2 regions of the Paenibacillus sp. KACC 21273 genome follow, and region 1 is predicted to be linked to the other one. Evidence: a T-box and tRNA genes for the amino acid it is inferred to sense, from the RefSeq annotation. Region 1 holds a T-box; the other holds one or more tRNA genes.
What was found. A T-box is a leader RNA that pairs with one kind of tRNA and senses whether it is charged. The one in region 1 lies ahead of tyrS (tyrosine--tRNA ligase), so its partner is inferred to be a tRNA-Tyr.

Region 1 (10,188 bases):
CGACACCGAGCACTTGACCATCATTATTACGAATCGTTTTGCCTGCTGTAATCATTTTGATTTTACTAACCGAATCGGTAAATGGTTCTGTATAATAGATTTTATCAAAGTTATTAAGAGTTGCAGTGTAATAAGGTTGTGTTAAATAATCATAAGCGGGATCATCATATTCTGTTGTTGTTGTAATTTTGTCTCCATCTCGGATTGCATAAGCAGACCGATATTTAACACCTTGTTCATACTGATTTTCTGCGAAGAAAATACCTACCCCGTACGTAAATGGACTTAACATTTGCCAGCGTTCTGTCAGTTTAAAATAATCAGCAATATCTAGATTATTTCCCAATTCTCCTGTAGCTGCTGCAAGTGATGATACAATCATTGAATTTTGTTTTAATTGACTGTTTAAGCTCTCATTCAGTCCTATTAATGTGTTATTAGCATTGGTATTGATTTCTGTATTAAGCTTCTCCTTTGCAAATTGGTACGATAACACACTAATCCCTACAAGAGCGATAATAACAATCGGAAGTAATGTTAATAATGTGCGAGCCTGGATACTTTTAAACTTGAATCTACGCAATGTAATTACCTATCCTCTCTTTATCTATAATAAAATCCACATTCTACTTATATCGACAAATTGATACATAAAATTAATAGTTTCACTTTGAGATATTGGATAAACAACTGACTATTTTGTGACTGTTTATCCCGTTACCTGTAATGAATACAAAAAAACCTTTAGCATTACCGAAGTAATACCAAAGGTTGAAATGCATTTGGATTGAATTTGGATTGAATCTGGATTAAGCTTTTTTGATTTTGGCAAATTTACGTTTACCTACTTGTACGATATCTCCATCAGACAGTTCGATACTTGCATTCACATCGTCATGTTTTTGCTCGTTAATTTTGAGAGCACCTTGTTGAATACTACGTCTAGCTTCACTGGTAGATGTTGCAAATCCCAAGGTCATTACCAATTTAATAAGACCGATTTGTCCATTTTCCAAAAGACTTTCATCAATGACTACCTCTTGAATATCATCAGGTAATGCACGCTGTTGGAATACAGTCACAAAATGATTTTTCGCAGCCACTCCTGCTTCTTCATTATGGAACATACGCACATAATTTTGAGCTAGATTCATTTTGGCATCACGTGGATGGATAGAACCATCTGCAAGTCCTGCTTTGAGCTTAGCCAGATCTTCATTTGAAATATCTGTTGTTAACTCGTAGTACTTGAGCATCAATTCATCAGGTACACTCATAGATTTACCAAAAATTTCGTTCGGCTCTTCGTTGATCCCGATGTAGTTACCCAGACTTTTACTCATTTTCTGAACGCCATCTAATCCTTCAATAATCGGTAAAGTGATCGCTACTTGAGTTGCTTTACCGTATTCTTTTTGCAGTGTACGTCCCATCAATAAGTTAAACTTCTGGTCTGTACCACCAATTTCGATATCACTTTCAAGTGCTACAGAATCCATCCCTTGCATCAACGGGTAGAAAAATTCGTGAATACTGATAGGCTGACCACCCTGGTAGCGCTTTGTAAAATCATCCCGTTCTAACATGCGTGCTACTGTAACTTTGGCAGCTAGATTGACTACATCTGCAAAATTCATCGGGCTTAGCCATTCGGAGTTAAAGTATACTTTCATTTTGCTAGGATCAAGAATCTTTGTGATCTGCTCTTTGTACGTCTCTGCATTATGCTTAACTTGTTCTTCGGTTAATTGCTTACGTGTCTCTGATTTACCTGTTGGATCACCAATTCTTCCGGTAAAGTCACCAATAATCAATTGAACATGATGCCCTAATTCTTGAAATTGACGTAACTTCTGCAAAACAACAGTATGTCCAATATGAATATCTGGTGCAGATGGATCAAGACCTAATTTGACCGTTAATGGTTTACCTGTTGCTACTGATTTGATCACTTTTTGACGCAGTGCATCTTCAGGAATAATCTCTGCTGTTCCTCGCTCGATTACACTTAATTGTTTTTCTACTTCTGCTTGTTGTGCTGGTGTTAGTTCTTCCCATTTCATTATCTATTCGCTCCCTATCACATCATTATACGGATGACTTCCGTTAGAGTGCCTGCTTGAAAATGAGCACCAAAAAAGACCTACCCATCCCCATAAAGGGACGAGCAGGCCTCGCGTTACCACCCTAATTAGAAGACTGATCTCATACTTATAACATCATAAGATATAGTCAGCTTCTCACTTCATTATATATAACGGAATCTTCATCCCGGCTTGATATTATAGATACATTCATTAATATCAAACGACTCCAGACCTGTAATTCAAAGGAAGTCCGCTTGCCGATTTGCACCAACCATCGGTTCTCTGAGAACGGTAATCTTCACTTCTACTGGGTGTCTTTCTTCGTCTTTGTGTTATGTAATTGTAGATTGCTTCAACGTATCACTTTTATAACATACCTTTTGCAAACAAGTCAATGCTTGTTCACATCCGACTTTGTGCCCATCCTACTTTTATCGTTCAGAAGAAACTGATTATAGCGTAATTTTTATGCTATAATAGTGGCTGGTAAAAGGGGGAAGTTACATGGCTGAAAAGAAGGACAAGCGTCCAACAAATAAGTCCGCTAGCAAGCACTCTGGATTCCGCAAATTACTCACTGTGTTCAAATGGGTAGTTATTGCTGGTTTTGCTATTTGCCTGTTCGGTGGAGGTATTTTGATGGGCTACGTTTCTTCGATTGTAAAAGACGAACCTGTGCGTTCGCGTGAAGAAATAGTCAAAAAGATCAATGAAAATGCAGTGACCGGCTTTGCTTATTTTAATGACGGTTCCCCGATTGGACAACTTCGTACAGAAGAAGATCGTCGATTGGTGACTTATGAACAGATTCCTCAACCTGTCATCGACGCCATTATTTCCATAGAAGATAATCATTTTTATGAACATAAAGGTGTAGATATGAATGGTACGCTGCGCGCTGTCAAACAGCGGGTACTGAATGAATCCGTCCAAACCGGAGGGAGTACGCTTACACAGCAATTGTCGAGACGGGTATTTTTGAACTTGGACAAAACAGATGATCGCAAAATTAAAGAAATGTTGCTTTCTCTTCGTATCGAACGCTTTATGACCAAAAACGAAATTTTGACTGCCTACTTGAACAAAATGCCTTTTGGTAAAGGTTCAAGCGGATACAATATTTTTGGAATCAAAGCAGCAGCCAAAGGGATTTTTGCTCTAAATGATTTGAGTAAAATTAATATTGCTGAAGCCGCTTATATTGCAGGGCTACCTCAATTACCAACAGCTTATTCTGCTTTTGATAGCAACGGTAAATTCAATGAAAAAGGATTTAAACGTGCTGTCGGTAGGCAACAACTGGTTCTTGAACGTATGAAAGAGTTAGGTAAGATTACAGCGAGTGAATACAATGAAGCGATTAATTTCGATCTCAAAAGTGCACTGGCTAAACCAACTGCCAAAGCGTATTCTCAATATCCTTATCTTATGATGGAGATTGAACGACAAGGCGCACAAACGATTGTAAAAATGGAAAATCCAGATTTGGATATGTCTACTTTATCTTCAGAAGAACGCAATCAATTGTTTGAAGATGCTCGTCAAAAATTGTTAACTGGTGGTTATCGTGTATATACGACGATTAACAAAACGGTCTATAACACGATGCATGAAGTAGCAGAAGACAGTAGCAACTTCTCGCCTGATAGCAATACTAAAGGTAAAGAACAAACAGCCGCTATGATGATCAATCACAAAACTGGCGCTATTCTTGGTATGATTGAAGGTCGTAGCTTCCAAGAAGAACAAATGAATTATGCTACCCAGATGACACGTCAGCCTGGTTCTACGATGAAGCCAATCGCTGCTTATCTGCCTGCGCTCGATGCAGGGCTGGTGCAACCGGCAAGTATTGTAGATGATGCTCCGATTATTTTGAAAGACGGGGGCAAAGGATATCACATCCCTGCGAATGCAAATGGACGTTATCAAGGTCTAGTGACTGCTCGTACTGCTCTTGATGAATCGTTAAATGTCCCTGCTCTCAAACTATTTAATCAAAAAGTAGGTATTGATAAAGCATGGACATTTGCTAAAAAATTAGGCATTACAACGATTCAGGATACCGATTACTCTGCACAAACCGGAGTGCTCGGCGGTCTTAAATATGGAGTAACTGTCGAAGAATTAACCAATGCGTATGGATCTATTCCGAATCAAGGGATATTCAATGATGCTTATATGATCGACAAAATTGTTGATCCTTATAACAAAATTGTCTACAAACACAAAGCTGATCCACAACGAGTCTTTTCCAAACAAACAGCTTATCTAATGACAGATATGCTTCGTACTGTTATTACAGATTCACGTGGTACAGGTAGAACGATGCAGACGTTATTTAATAAATACGGCAAAATACCAATCGTCGGTAAAACGGGTTCCACTCAGAACTATGCCGATGTATGGTTTATGGGCTTTACGCCAGATGTAACGCTTGGGGTATGGGCAGGTTATCGTGAACCGGTGAACACCTTATCCGAAGATGGAAAAAAACGTGCTCGTACTTTATGGGCAACAATTATGAACAAAGTGACTGATAGTGATCCTGAATTGTTTAAAACAGACGCATTTACCAAACCAGACGGAATTGTAACGCAAACGGTCTCTGGATTCAGCGGTAAATTACCAACGTCTGCTACACGGCAATCTGGTAACCTTGTCACTGATATTTTCAATGCTAAATATGTACCTAAAGACTTTGATGATGGTGTGGCTTATGCGAAATACATTACGTACAATGGTGTAAATTATATTCCACAAGATGGCACACCAGATGATATGGTGAATCAACGTACTGTAGTTAAACGTGAAATGCCGATCTCTGAATTGATCAAAGATCTGCAACATGCATTAGCTAATATGTCAGGGCCTAAATACGCACTATGGCGTTATCTACCTGAAGATGCAGGCGCAGATGCTCCAACACGTATTGATCCAAGGCAAGATGATGGTGGCTCACCTAATCCGCCTAGCAATGTACGCTTATCTACTAGCGGTAGTGATGCTCGTATTACCTTTAACTCTGGTGGTTCTGGTGATGTAGTCGGTTATCGTCTATATCGTTCAGCCGGCGATGGTTCGTATCAATATCAGAAATCAGCACAATTAGGCAGTAGTCAATTCAATTCATTTGTCTCTGCTAATGGCAATTTCTCTTTCTATGTTACTGCTGTTGATGTAGGTGGACATGAATCTAGTCCAAGTAATACTGTTGATTACAGTGCTGCTCCTGTGCCTGTAGACGAGCCAGATGAAGGTACTTTATTACCAGATGGAACGACTGAAGAACCTTCAACAGATGGTACATCACCAACTGAAGGCAACGCTACTGACCCTGCTACGACTACTGAAGAAGCTACTCCTGCTAAAGCAAAAGTAGCTCCTTCTGCTCCATCTTCACTTAGCGCTAAAGGTGCAGGTAAAAGTGCAGTCGTGATCTCGTGGGGCGCTCCATCTCAGCCTGCAAGTAATTACAAAGTATACTTTAGCAAAACCAGTGGGGGTCCTTACAATCTAGCCGGATCTACACCAGATACAAAGTTCCAATATAATTCCAGTCGCAAAATTGATGGTTGGTTTTATGTAGTAGCGGTCAATGAGAGTGGTTCATCCCCACCATCATCGCCAATACAATATAAAGGTAAGTAAAAATACTGATATACTAAACAGCGAATACCGATTATATTCAATCGGTATTCGCTGTTTTTTTCTGTTTGTTTATAGATAAAAAGTGATAAACATTGATTTGAATTCAATCGTAACGCTCGCCTACTATACCTATAAAGCACAACAAAAAAAACATCTTTCCTTTGCAGGAGAAGATGCTTTTTATCTATATTCATAGTTATTGATGGTATTAACCTATTAGTTCAATTGATTTACAGAAAGACGTAGAATCGTTTCGTGTGGCAAAATAACACGTGTATTTTCAACGTTTTCTTTTTTCATCAATTTCGTTAATAGACGCATAGCTACAGCACCCAGATCATACATCGGTTGCGCTACTGTTGTAAGCTGTGGACGAACCATAGAAGCAAGACGAATATTATCTACAGAAATAATAGAGAAGTCGTCCGGTACTTTCAAACCTTCGTCTTGAATACTGTGAATCGCACCAATAGCCATTTCATCGGTTGCTGCAAAAATAGCAGTTGGACGTTTTTTGAGACCGATAAAATATTTCATAGCTTCTACGCCAGATTCATAACGATAGTTACCGATACGTACCCAGTCTTCTTTGTATTCAATATTGGCAGCTTCTAAAGCTTTTTTGTATCCTTGAAAACGGGAATATCCATTTGCAGGATCTTGTAATGTACCACTGATCATTGCAATCTCGCGGTGTCCATGACGAATCAATGTGTTTACAGCATCAAAAGCTGCTGCTTCATGATCGATATCTACTGATGGAATTAATCCATTTTCATCACGGGTTGCACATAATACGATCGGTACAGCTGAAGATTGGAATGCTTGTAAATGATCTTCTGTTACTGTTCCGCCCATAAATAACAGACCATCTACTTGCTTTTCTAACAATGTGTTTACCACACGAATTTCTTTTTCTTTTTTCTTATCTGCATTACAAAGGATAATATTGTAATGATACATATTCGCAATATCTTCGATACCGCGGGCAATTTCTGCAAAAATAGAATTTGAAATATCAGGAATAACAACGCCTACAGTGGTCGTTTTCTTACTTGCCAATCCACGTGCGACTGCGTTAGGACGATATCCTAGACGTTCTATTGCTTCATAAACTTTTTTGCGTGTTTGTGGTTTTACGTTCGGATTATTATTCACTACACGAGATACTGTAGCCATAGATACTCCAGCTTCGCGTGCTACATCATAAATGGTTACTGTCACGGTCCTTCTCTCCATTACCAATAAATTTTCTTCATGTTTTCAAGAATTTGCTTCGTTTTTCATTTAGATTCATGATACGCTAAAATAGTATGACTTGCAATCATTGTTATGATGTTAAGATAACGCTTCACGTAGCGAACTTACTGTAATCTTCGAGTGTGAAGTGTTCCAGACAGGCTCACCATTTTTAACTAAAATCACTTGTGGTGATTCATGTTTGACTTGCAAATGTTCTGCTACTGCATTCGATACATCGCGATTTTCCACTACATAGACCAATCCATAATCGACATCTTCACTTGGATTGCTTTCCAAATACGATTTAAATTCACTATAAGCGCCAGCGCTAATCGGACAACGAGTACTATGTTTAAATACAAGCAGTGGTTTTTGTGTTGTATGATTCAAAGCTTCTTGTAACTGATCGGTTGTAGTCATCTGAGTTACACTTGCCATTATGCACACATCCCCTTTTGCTATTAATTAATGTAAGAACGTTTTCATGAATAACTATCATAAGTATCTTAACAAATAACAGTGTAAAAATCCATTTTTTTGTCATTGTTACCGTTTTTTCAGCCGAATTTAGATGAATGTAATTTTCATAATGTTTTCTTTTCATTCTTCTGAGTCTTTTTTTCATGATGATGGATTTTGATCCTTATCGTTTATTTTGATACAATGAACCTCAATAATGGGATTGATCGGTTCATATCGATCGCTATCATAGAATATAACTCTGAAAGGAATGATGATATGAGATTGGCAGGTAAAAAAGTCATTGCTTTAGTAGATGAGGAATTTGAAGACTTGGAACTATGGGTTCCTGTGTACCGAGTACGTGAAGAAGGTGCTGAAGTTCATCTTGCTGGTGCGGATCGCGGTAAAAAGTATATTGGTAAATATGGAGTACCTGCTGAAGCAGAATATAGCTTTGACGAATTAGATAGTGCTGATTATGATGGTATTTTGGTTCCTGGAGGTTGGGCACCTGATAAATTACGTCGCTATCCTAAAGTATTAGAACTGGTGCGAGAAATGCATGAAGCTCGCAAACCTATCGGTCAAATCTGTCATGCAGGATGGGTATTGATCTCAGCCGGCATTTTAGAAGGCGTTACTGTTACTTCTACACCAGGTATTCGTGATGATATGCAAAATGCAGGTGCTATCTGGAAAGATGAAGCTGTTGTGGTTGATGGACATATTATTTCAGCTCGTCGTCCACCGGATCTTCCTCCATATGGCAAAGCCTTTTGTGATGCGTTAGCTGAAAAAGTGTAACTATTGTATTGGTGTTGGTCACTATTTAACAGCATAAGTACAGCAATATTTTGATAGACATAACAGTCTAAATATAACCAAAAAAGACATACCATTAAAAGGTATGTCTTTTTTGGTTATACACTATGGAATAAAGTAAATCATGTTATGAAGTAGATGAAACAAAAGAAGCATCGGAATCTGTTAGTGTATTCATATATTGTTGAATACCTTCTTCAATCGCCTGCGATGTTTTTAATTTCATCCACGATAATGCTTGACTGCTCGCTTGCTTGGAATCGGTATTCAATATACTCTGTTTAACTCGCAACAATGATTGTGGTGACATACTTAGATGATCGACACCCATCTGTAACCAAAATGGAATAGAACGCTCATCGCCAGCCATTTCTCCGCATACACTCACAGGAATACCTTCTGCATGAGCCGCTTGAATCGTACTGCGTAACATACGCAACACAGCCGGATGATAAGGATTATACATATGAGCAATATGTTCATTCATACGGTCAACAGCCAGTACATATTGCACAAGATCATTGGTACCGATACTGAAAAAGTCACATTCTTCAGCAAGTAAATCTGCTATCGCGACGGCTGCTGGAATTTCGATCATAATACCGACTTGAATCTCACGATTGTAAGGTAATCCTCGTTGATCCAATTCATCCATAGCTTCATGCAAAATAACATTAGCTTGTTGTACCTCTTCTACAGAAGAGATCATCGGATACATGATTTTGACTGCTCCATAAGCACTTGCACGTAATATCGCAAGAAGCTGTGTTTTGAACATTTCTGTATGTTCCAGACAGATACGAATCGCTCGATAACCGAGAAAAGGATTTTCTTCTTCAGGTAAAGGGAAATAATCCAGTTCTTTATCTCCACCAATATCAAGTGTACGAATAACCACTGCCTGTCCTTTAGCTTTCTCTGCCACTAAGCGATACACTTCAAACTGCTCTCGCTCACTTGGAAAAGAATTACGATCCATATACATAAATTCTGTACGGAACAAGCCTACACCTTTGGCTCCATTTTTCAAAGCGATATCCAATTCTTTAATCGAACTAATATTCGCTGAGAGACGCATAGGGATACCGTCTTTGGTAATAGAGTCAACAGTAGACAACATCTCTAACTGACGCTTACGGCGATCCTGAGCGGTTCTAATCAGCTTATAATGCTCGATCGTTTGTTGATCAGGATGAACAATAATTTTACCATTATCGCCATCGACAATAATCATTTCACCTGTCTGAATCGGTGGGTCTAATTGACTTTCTAATCCAGAGACAAGCGGAATCCCGATCGCTCGTGCCATAATCGCAGAATGCGATGTTTTTCCGCCTAGAATAGTAGCAATTCCCAGTACATTATGTGGATTCAAATGAACCAATTGCGAAGGCGATAACTCTTTGGCGACCAGAATGTAAGGTTGTGTATCTGTAGGCAAAGTCACCTCAGGTGCACCAAGTAAATGTTTAAGTAGACGGTTACCGACATCTTTAATATCAGCAGCCCGTTCTTTCATATATTCATCATCCAGTAGATCAAACATCGTTACAAAGTGGTTAATCGCTTCTTGTACAGCCACTTCTGCCGCTTTGTATTGGCGTTCGATAATACCGCGAATCTCATTCATAAATTCAGGATCTTCCAAAATAGCTAAATGAGCATCAAAAATACTTGATTCTTCAGGACCTGCGATTTCCTCGAATTCATTTTTCATCAGCTCAATCTCAGTTTTGGATGTACGAATGCCTTCATATAAGCGCTCAAATTCTTGCGCAAGGTCTGTCGGATCAAGACACTGATCCGGTACATCCCATTCCCATGTTGGCAACACAAAAGCTTTTCCTATGGCTACTCCACCAGCAGCTGCGATTCCTTTGATCATGTTTAGTCCCCCCCACCGCTCTTATCATGCAATACTACC
Region 2 (10,188 bases), 760 kb from region 1:
ACGCGCTACACCAATGACTGCAAAATCCTCTGCAAGTTTACCTTCACGATACAAACTATAAATAGCAGGAAACAATTTACGTCTTGCCAAATCCCCGGTTGCTCCAAAAATGAAAAATACCGCACTTGGTGTCTGCAATGTCTCAAGATTTTGTTTTCCAGTCATAGCTCCTCAACTTTCTATGTAAAATCTGTAATGTGGTAAACGTATTCTACCATAATTACCCTATCTATCGCTATCTGACCACTATAAGAAGTACTTATATCTTTTGCAAATAAATTTGATATCTGTACGCAAATAGTGTATCACTCGGCTAATCCGTTTTTATACGCATAAATTGCAGCCTGTGTACGATCTTCTACACCTAACTTGGCTAGCAAATTTGTTACATGGAATTTGACCGTTTTGATACCGATAATTAATTCATCTGCAATATCTTGATTGGATTTACCTTGTGCTAGTAAGCGAAGGACATCCATTTCACGATCTGTTAATTCTTCATGAAGTGCACGTTCAAGTGGCTCACGAAAGCGACTCATCATTTTAGAAGCCACTTGTGATTCCAGCACTGATTGTCCTCTAGCAGCAGCTCGAATAGCATCTGCTATTTCACTAGCACGGGATGTTTTAAGCAAATAACTAAAAGCACCTGCTTCGATCACAGGATACATTTTTTCATCATCCAAATAACTTGTCAGTACAATCACTTTACAATCAGAATTGATCTGCAATACACGTCTTGTTGTTTCGATACCGTCCATACCTTCCATCACAAGATCCATTAGAATGACATCCGGTTTGTATTCTTGCGCAAGACGAATACCTTCTTCTCCGTTACTTGCTTCACCCACCACTTCAATACCATCTTCTGTGTCTAGTACAGCCGCAAGTCCAATACGAACCATCTCATGATCGTCGACTAATAATACTTTGATCAATTGCTCATCGTTTTCCATTGTATTATCCCCACCTGCTTTCTTCCGTATTTAAAGTCACAATCGGAATCACAATCTCTATACGTGTTCCTTTTCCAGGAGCAGTTATGTATTGAATAGTGCCTCCGAGTTCATTTGTTCGTTCCTTCATTGTAGATAAGCCGTAAGAAGCTTGTTTGGTTTCGTTTAATTCAAATCCGATTCCATCATCTTTCAAAGTTACCCGTACAGAATCTACCTTTTGCACGATCCGAATCTCCATCCGCTCGGCTTTGGCATGACGTAGTGTATTTGATAAAGACTCCTGTACAATACGGAAAATATGATTTTCTACTCCTTTTAACAACCGCAGATCATCATCCATATCCAAAGTAATTTCCATCGGGATTTTGGCTTGCAATTCGCGAATTAATTCCCGTAACCCCTGAGACAGACGCTTCCCTTCTAGATATACAGGGCGAAGATGCAATAGTAGCGCTCTCATTTCCGATTGTGCAACAGATGACATTTCTTCTATTAATTCAACCTGACGCTTAGCACGGGCTGGATTACTATCAAAAGTACGTCCTATCGCTGTCGCTGTCATCGAAATCGCAAACAACTGCTGAGAGACTGCATCATGCAATTCTCGCGCTAAACGCTGACGTTCTTCGATAATAGCTGTAATTCTAGCCTGTTCTGCCAATTGTGCATTGTTAGTAGATAAACGTTGCAGACTACTAATCTGATCTTCCCACTTTTTACCGATGCGATCAATTTGCTCACCCAGTCGTGACCATTCATCATTTCCCCATTGAGGAGCCGCTTGCGACCAATTGCCTTTTTCCCACATCAATAACGTATCCCGTAATTTATCCAGACGCATTTTGAGCCTAAGCGCATGATATAAACCATATAATGCACCTACAACAATAACCGGTACCAATAACGCTGCACCAGTCTGTAATAAAGAAGGCCAGGATAAATCTATTTTCAAATGACCAGAGGTATATAGTACATAAATAATAATAACCAGTAATAAGAAGGACAGTAAAACCCCTTCACTCATACTGCGGACAATCAAGTCAGCAGGTTTTCTTTTTTTCACGTATCAAGTCCTCCTGCTTTTCTGACTTTTTAAAAATTTAGTACCTTTTATCCATTCATTAGCTTGATAGAAATAGCCTACTGCTACTGCTGTAAAAGTCTACTTTTGCATAAACAGATTACGAGGATAATCGAATATTTAAATCTCCTGCAATATACGAAATAACCAACTTCACTTTTTGTTTACTGGTAGCATAATTAGCTGATTTCCATTGCAATCGATTCTGCACTCCTTGTTGCCGTTCTGCTATAGGATATCCATTCGATTCACAGCCAATCTGACCAAACAATAAATAAGCTTCAATTTCTACACCATAATCTTCTGGTATCGAAAAGTCCAGATCTCCTAATATTCCTTGAAAATAAAGAACAGTCTCCGATTCATCAGGCATAGCCAGCGACAGATCACAATCAATATCTCCGATAGCATGCCATGAACTAGAACTTTGCATCATCCACGGTTCACGATCATAACGCATATTTGTGATAAATCCTTGTTTCAAACGATATGGTTGTCCCCGATGGACTTTATTAGCATGTACATAAAACCATCCTAGCGATATCAAAGTAACCCCGACCACAATCATCAAATGATCTAACAACAATAACCCTAATCCTATTCCGCCGAAAATATACCCTTGTCTCATCGCTCCACTACGTAAACGCATAATTCCAATTAGCAACAAAAGAAGTGCGGCAACCGTAAAAAAGCCAAATGATACACCCAAAAGCACCTGCAAGCCAATCGCAATTAATAACACTGCAAATATTTTTCTTTTTCTTCCCATAACCGCACCTCCTTTACTGCTAATAATAGAAAAGCCATACCCGCATGATGACACATACGCTGTATGGCTTCGCCTGTTCTAGCATATCATATTGTCATTTTAATAACTATGATTTACATCTATGAATAGCTATATAACATCTATGAGCACTTAGTCTGCTCAAAAGAACAAATTAATATTGTGTATCTTCTTTAGAAAGAGATGGACCTTCAGATGGATTAGATTCAATCGTTTTAGGTGCTAATTTACTTTTCAGCAAATTCAATTGCTCATCCACTCTAAGTTGTTTTTCTGCATCTTCTGCACTCACATACGGGCTTGATCCATAACCAGAACGGTAAGGAGCACGCATTACATCTGCTTCTGCTTCCATTTGCATGATTTTCTCTTCCATGCGGTTAAATCCAAGCGAAGCGCCGCCTTTATCAATTGAATTTACAGAACTTACTTGAGCCATTTGTTTTTTCGCTTTTGCCATTTGAGCACGAGAAACCAATTCATTACGTTTGTTACGCATTTTGTAGAACTCGTCTTTCATTTCATGCAATTGGTTCATCATATCTGTCACTTGCTCTTTAGCTTGGCTGTGCATTTCAGAATACTCAGTGAATTTTTGATCAAAATACAACTTTTCTTCTAGCAATTTACGAGCCACTTCTTCTTGACCATTTTTAAGTGCAGCGGTTGCTTGGCTTTCACGTTGCATACCTACACGTGCAGCTTCATCAAAACGTTGTTTCATACGACGTTCATTTGCCATTTGTTTAGCTACAGTAACCTCTGCTTGATGAATTTCTGCTTCCATATCACGCAGATATTGATTTAACATTACAATTGGATCTTCTACCTTATCTAGTAAATCATTCACCGATGCCTTAGTCATATCTTTCAATCTTTTAAAAACTCCCATATTATAAATCTCCCTTCTCATATTGAGCGACTTTTTTTCTTAATTGTTCTACTTCTTTACGTAAAGCTTTATTTTCAATACCTTCCATCATCGAATCAAGATCACCATTTGATTTGGATGTCTGATCTGGAGCTTGTTGTGGAGGGCGGTTTTTCCCAAAATAACGAGAATTGCTTTTTTGTGGAGCATCATACGTATTAGGTTCATACGCATTTTGTGAAGTACCCCAGTATCCGCCATAACTTTGACGCGGACCATAACGATCTTCTTGATATTCTTCATGAAAAGGACTTTGTTCAAAAGGACGATATACTGGCGGTTGTTTAGGTACAATCAGTGCTGCAATAATATAGATCAACACTGTCGTTGTTCCGGTAAAAGGAATACTTAATATTAACAGAACCCGCAACAACGTAGGATTAATCTGAAAATATTCAGCTAGACCGCCACTAAGTCCCGTCAAAATCCGATCATGATTTGAACGATATAACTTCGGACGCATATTACTCCTCCTTACGATCTGCATCAAGCTTACGTCTTAACCGTTCCAATTCCTCATCTAACGACACACCATTCGTTGTGCCTGAACCAGAAGAATAAGAATCACCATTTCGCAAATCCCGTAATGCTTTGGCTTCAATCTCCCAATCAGAAATGCGATCTTCTAATCGTCCAAATGCTTGTGGTGTGCTTTGTACCGCATTACCAAAACGACGATTCATCTGTTGTTGCAAACGAAGAGTCTCCATACGAGCATAATAATACTCACGTTTGCTATAGACTGCTTGGTACTCTGATTTTAATGTATTTAATTGAGCCTGTACTTCTCGCAAAGCTTCTGTATTTTGATCCAACAATTCAGAATACTGATTTTCTTTTTCTTCATACATCACTTTTTCTTGCAAAGCCATACGAGCCAAATCTTCTTCTTCAGCCTGTAGAGCTAACATCGCTTGTTCTTCGCGCTTTTGACGCATCGCAGATGCCTGATCTACATGTTGTTTTAACTGACGTGTATGTTGAGTCACATGATGCTGCAATTGTTCAGCTTCTGTAATAGCACGTCGTGTATCTAAAAGAAATTGATCAATCATTCTCACAGGATCTTGACTCTGTTCTAATCTTTCATTTAAAGTAGCCACCGTAATATCACGTACACGTTTAAAAACGTTCATGAATAATTGCTCCCTCCCTTGCTTGATCACAAGTGATCTTTTTTGATATTCATCTATATCGTATTGCATCATATCGAACAAGTATGAATAACAGATGAAATCAACTATTACTAATATTTTACTACTTTTTTCAAAAATAACTTACAATATTTCGTAATAACATCTTATTATCTTTATATCGTACAATATAAATCGCTTTATTAGAATGTTACCCATTCACAGCCTGTACATCAACAATAAGAAGTGATTTACATAAAGAATATGATCTGTTTAGAACATTCTATTCTGTTCTTGTTGATGATGACGATTTTTTAGTAATGAATAACCCCACCATATTAATGCGATTCCAATAGCAGGCCCGATAATCCAAGACAATTTAGCAAATAGGATACACGCACCTATAACGGATAATGCAATTCCTAAAAATCGATGTCCGCTTTGTAAAGCATAATATCCAAGTACAAGTAATGCGACTGGGAATAATAGTCCTATCAGATAACTGAGTAGACTATGTACTTCGGGTAAAAATTTGCCAAAAACCATCAACACACCGATGAAAATTAATGCAAAAGCAGCTATACTTTTACGATTTATGCGCAAATGTTCCACCTCCTTTACCTCGTTATTGGTATTCATCATTTTCGGTATACACTTCTTAGATGTTGATCTTTAGCCAGATAACAATACTTTAAGATTGTAAAGCAAGTACCTTTTTACTTTCCTATCTGGTTGTAGCAAATGTTGTCTTTGCCTTATATACACATTGTAAAGTAGAATTGTATTCTGCAAAATGGACTACAGGTGGTTTTTTATCCTAGACCTTAGACGGGGAGCCCTTGTGAATTATCCGATTAACTTATATATATTCAATTTAAGTACATACTACATACTACATACTACATACTACATACTACATACTACATACTACATACTACATACTACATACTACATACTACATACTACATACTACATACTACATACTACATACTACATACTACATACTACATACTACATACTACATACTACATACTACATACTGAACAAGTATGCTGTGTGATTCTAAAAAAGCAAATAAAAAAAGCACTAGATCATTTGATCTAGTGCTTTTCATGTGTATGCCGGTGAAGGGACTCGAACCCCCACGGTTTCCCTCACGATTTTGAGTCGCGCGCGTCTGCCAATTCCGCCACACCGGCTAAGTAAAAATAATGCTATTTTTTTGGTACTTCCATTTAAAACATAAGAGCTAAAATGGCGCGCCCTAAGAGATTCGAACTCCTGGCCTTTTGATTCGTAGTCAAACGCTCTATCCAGCTGAGCTAAGGGCGCAAGAATTTAAAAAATAACTGGAGGCGCCACCCAGATTCGAACTGGGGATAGAGCTTTTGCAGAGCTGTGCCTTACCACTTGGCTATGGCGCCATATTATATTGTAAAATTTGGAGCGGACGATGGGAATCGAACCCACGACCCTCGCCTTGGCAAGGCGATGCTCTACCGCTGAGCCACGTCCGCTTACATATCATTTAAGTAAAAGTAAATAATGGCTGGGGATATAGGATTTGAACCTATGCATGACGGAGTCAAAGTCCGTTGCCTTACCGCTTGGCTAATCCCCAATAAAAAGGGCGACCGATGGGACTTGAACCCACGAATGCCGGAGTCACAGTCCGGTGCGTTAACCCCTTCGCCACGATCGCCATGCTATAAAATAAATCATTAATGTTATATTGGCAGGGGCAGCAGGAATTGAACCCACACTAACGGTTTTGGAGACCGTTGTTCTACCTTTAAACTATGCCCCTTCAAAACTGGTGGAGGCTGATGGATTCGAACCACCGAACTCGGAGAGAACAGATTTACAGTCTGCTGCGTTTGGCCACTTCGCTAAGCCTCCACAATAAATAAAAAAAAGATGGTGCCGGCGAGAGGATTTGAACCCCCGACCTACTGATTACAAGTCAGTTGCTCTACCAACTGAGCTACACCGGCAAGTGTTATACATTAAGCTAAATGGTGGCTCGGGACGGAATCGAACCGCCGACACGAGGATTTTCAGTCCTCTGCTCTACCGACTGAGCTACCGAGCCGTAGTCTAATGTATTGCTGTGTGTCGACTCTTCTACTCAATCACGATGATAACCATCTATTAATGTAGTGAGTTGATACTTTTATAAAGCAATTAATGGCGGAACCGACGGGATTTGAACCCGCGATCTCCTGCGTGACAGGCAGGCATGTTAACCCCTACACCACGGTTCCAGATTAATTGCGGGGACAGGATTTGAACCTGTGACCTTCGGGTTATGAGCCCGACGAGCTACCGGACTGCTCCACCCCGCGTCATTGTTCTTACTATAGTATTCTATGGTGGAGGTTGACGGGATCGAACCGCCGACCCTCTGCTTGTAAGGCAGATGCTCTCCCAGCTGAGCTAAACCTCCATTGTGACACAAAACATATTATATCATTTTTTGATTAGCATTGTCAAGTTATTTTTATAAGCAATGTTACTAAACTTAACAATGTAATGAAAGAAAAGATATGACCCGTAGGGGACTCGAACCCCTGTTACCTCCGTGAAAGGGAGGTGTCTTAACCACTTGACCAACGGGCCTTACTTGTGGCGGAGAGAGAGGGATTCGAACCCTCGAGACGCTTGTGACGCCTACACGATTTCCAATCGTGCTCCTTCGGCCAACTCGGACACCTCTCCATATGGCTCCCCGAACAGGACTCGAACCTGTGACAACTCGATTAACAGTCGAGTGCTCTACCAACTGAGCTATCAGGGAATAGTCACCGCTTCGCCGGATCTCTCCTCGAAACGGTCAATCGTCTTGCTTTGCTTGGCAACGTCCTACTCTCCCAGGACCCTGCGGTCCAAGTACCATCGGCGCTGGAGGGCTTAACGGTCGTGTTCGGGATGGGTACGTGTGGAACCCCTCCGCCATCATTACCAAACGGGCAGGTGTGTTGCTCCCTGAAAACTGAATCCGAAAACGAAAAACATCGCGTGTTAGCTTTATTGGATAAGCCCTCGACCGATTAGTATTGGTCAGCTCCATGCCTTGCGGCACTTCCACCCCCAACCTATTGACCTCGTCGTCTACAAGGGGTCTTACATACTGGGAAATCTCATCTTGAGGGGGGCTTCACGCTTAGATGCTTTCAGCGCTTATCCCTTCCGCACGTAGCTACCCAGCGATGCTCCTGGCGGAACAACTGGTACACCAGCGGTGCGTCCATCCCGGTCCTCTCGTACTAAGGACAGCTCCTCTCAAATTTCCTACGCCCACGACAGATAGGGACCGAACTGTCTCACGACGTTCTGAACCCAGCTCGCGTACCGCTTTAATGGGCGAACAGCCCAACCCTTGGGACCTACTTCAGCCCCAGGATGCGATGAGCCGACATCGAGGTGCCAAACCTCCCCGTCGATGTGGACTCTTGGGGGAGATAAGCCTGTTATCCCCAGGGTAGCTTTTATCCGTTGAGCGATGGCCCTTCCATGCGGTACCACCGGATCACTAAGCCCGACTTTCGTCCCTGCTCGACGTGTCTGTCTCGCAGTCAAGCTCCCTTATGCCTTTACACTCTTCGAATGATTTCCAACCATTCTGAGGGAACCTTAGGGCGCCTCCGTTACACTTTAGGAGGCGACCGCCCCAGTCAAACTGCCCACCTGACACGGTCCCTGTACCGGATCACGGTACGAGGTTAGAACTCAAATGCGATCAGGGTGGTATCCCAACGGCGCCTCAACGAAGCTTGCGCTCCGATGTCTACGGCTCCCACCTATCCTGTACAAATCGCACCCCAGTTCAATATCAAGTTGCAGTAAAGCTCCATGGGGTCTTTCCGTCTTGTCGCGGGTAACCTGCATCTTCACAGGTATTAAAATTTCACCGGATCTCTCGTTGAGACAGCGCCCAAATCGTTACGCCATTCGTGCGGGTCAGAATTTACCTGACAAGGAATTTCGCTACCTTAGGACCGTTATAGTTACGGCCGCCGTTTACTGGGGCTTCGGTTCATAGCTTCGCTTGCGCTAACCACTCCCCTTAACCTTCCAGCACCGGGCAGGCGTCAGCCCGTATACTTCGCCTTGCGGCTTCGCACAGACCTGTGTTTTTGCTAAACAGTCGCTTGGGCCTTTTCACTGCGGCCCCCTCGTGCTATTCACACTACCGGGGCACCCCTTCTCCCGAAGTTACGGGGTCATTTTGCCGAGTTCCTTAACGAGAGTTCTTCCGCGCGCCTTAGAATTCTCTTCTCACCCACCTGTGTCGGTTTACGGTACGGGCACCTGCTTCCTGGCTAGAGACTTTTCTTGGCAGTGTGAAATCATGACCTTCGCTACTATAATTTTCGCTCCTCATCACAGCCTGGCCTTGGGGTATGCGGATTTGCCTACATACCAGCCTCACTGCTTGAACGGACATCCATCAGTCCGCGTCACTATCCTCCTGCGTCATCCCATTGCTCATAACGGCTTTCGGTGGTACAGGAATTTCAACCTGTTGTCCGTCGACTACGCCTTTCGGCCTCGCCTTAGGTCCCGACTTACCCTGAGAGGACGAGCCTTCCTCAGGAATCCTTGGGTTTTCGGCGGATCAGATTCTCACTGATCTTTTCGTTACTCATACCGGCATTCTCACTTGAATGAGGTCCAGCGCTCCTTGCGGTACACCTTCAATCTTCATTCAACGCTCCCCTACCCCTGATACAACGTATCAAGCCATAGCTTCGGTGGTGTGTTTAGCCCCGTTACATTTTCGGCGCAAAGTCACTCGACCAGTGAGCTATTACGCACTCTTTCAATGGTGGCTGCTTCTAAGCCAACATCCTGGTTGTCTGTGCAACTTCACATCCTTTCCCACTTAACACACACTTGGGGACCTTAGCTGATGGTCTGGGCTGTTTCCCTTTCGACAATGGATCTTAGCACTCACTGTCTGACTCCCGGAATAAAGTCTGTGGCATTCGGAGTTTGACTGAACTTGGTAACCCTTGCGGGCCCCGCATCCAATCAGTGCTCTACCTCCACGACTCATCTTCCGAGGCTAGCCCTAAAGCTATTTCGGGGAGAACCAGCTATCTCCAGGTTCGATTGGAATTTCTCCGCTACCCCCACCTCATCCCCGCACTTTTCAACGTGCGTGGGTTCGGGCCTCCAGTACGTGTTACCGTACCTTCACCCTGGACAGGGGTAGATCACCTGGTTTCGGGTCTACGTCCACGTACTCAGTCGCCCTATTCAGACTCGCTTTCGCTGCGGCTCCGGCTTTTCAC

Region 2: it encodes a tRNA-Tyr, which carries the amino acid that the T-box ahead of tyrS (tyrosine--tRNA ligase) is inferred to sense. The anticodon was not compared.

What each region holds. Positions count from the first base shown of each region.
Region 1 covers NZ_CP117876.1:1,773,137-1,783,324, reverse strand. Annotated here, with positions in the region: gene PQ460_RS08100 (methyl-accepting chemotaxis protein) at 1-583, opposite strand, end outside; gene tyrS (tyrosine--tRNA ligase) at 810-2,063, opposite strand; T-box leader at 2,157-2,418, opposite strand; gene PQ460_RS08090 (penicillin-binding protein 1A) at 2,592-5,738, shown strand; gene ccpA (catabolite control protein A) at 5,955-6,962, opposite strand; gene ytxJ (bacillithiol system redox-active protein YtxJ) at 7,077-7,418, opposite strand; gene PQ460_RS08075 (type 1 glutamine amidotransferase domain-containing protein) at 7,719-8,246, shown strand; gene ptsP (phosphoenolpyruvate--protein phosphotransferase) at 8,392-10,149, opposite strand; gene PQ460_RS08065 (glucose PTS transporter subunit IIA) at 10,152-10,188, opposite strand, start outside.
Region 2 covers NZ_CP117876.1:1,010,782-1,020,969, reverse strand. Annotated here, with positions in the region: gene zwf (glucose-6-phosphate dehydrogenase) at 1-165, opposite strand, end outside; gene PQ460_RS04755 (response regulator) at 306-956, opposite strand; gene PQ460_RS04750 (sensor histidine kinase) at 961-2,022, opposite strand; gene liaF (cell wall-active antibiotics response protein LiaF) at 2,141-2,809, opposite strand; gene PQ460_RS04740 (PspA/IM30 family protein) at 2,982-3,719, opposite strand; gene PQ460_RS04735 (PspC domain-containing protein) at 3,721-4,221, opposite strand; gene PQ460_RS04730 (PspA/IM30 family protein) at 4,223-4,894, opposite strand; gene PQ460_RS04725 (hypothetical protein) at 5,165-5,494, opposite strand; tRNA gene PQ460_RS04720 (tRNA-Leu) at 6,011-6,090, opposite strand; tRNA gene PQ460_RS04715 (tRNA-Arg) at 6,147-6,223, opposite strand; tRNA gene PQ460_RS04710 (tRNA-Cys) at 6,242-6,315, opposite strand; tRNA gene PQ460_RS04705 (tRNA-Gly) at 6,334-6,408, opposite strand; tRNA gene PQ460_RS04700 (tRNA-Gln) at 6,438-6,512, opposite strand; tRNA gene PQ460_RS04695 (tRNA-His) at 6,521-6,593, opposite strand; tRNA gene PQ460_RS04690 (tRNA-Trp) at 6,625-6,698, opposite strand; tRNA gene PQ460_RS04685 (tRNA-Tyr) at 6,706-6,790, opposite strand; tRNA gene PQ460_RS04680 (tRNA-Thr) at 6,810-6,885, opposite strand; tRNA gene PQ460_RS04675 (tRNA-Phe) at 6,908-6,983, opposite strand; tRNA gene PQ460_RS04670 (tRNA-Asp) at 7,080-7,155, opposite strand; tRNA gene PQ460_RS04665 (tRNA-Met) at 7,163-7,236, opposite strand; tRNA gene PQ460_RS04660 (tRNA-Val) at 7,262-7,337, opposite strand; tRNA gene PQ460_RS04655 (tRNA-Glu) at 7,439-7,510, opposite strand; tRNA gene PQ460_RS04650 (tRNA-Ser) at 7,518-7,609, opposite strand; tRNA gene PQ460_RS04645 (tRNA-Asn) at 7,613-7,688, opposite strand; rRNA gene rrf (5S ribosomal RNA) at 7,741-7,857, opposite strand; rRNA gene PQ460_RS04635 (23S ribosomal RNA) at 7,922-10,188, opposite strand, start outside.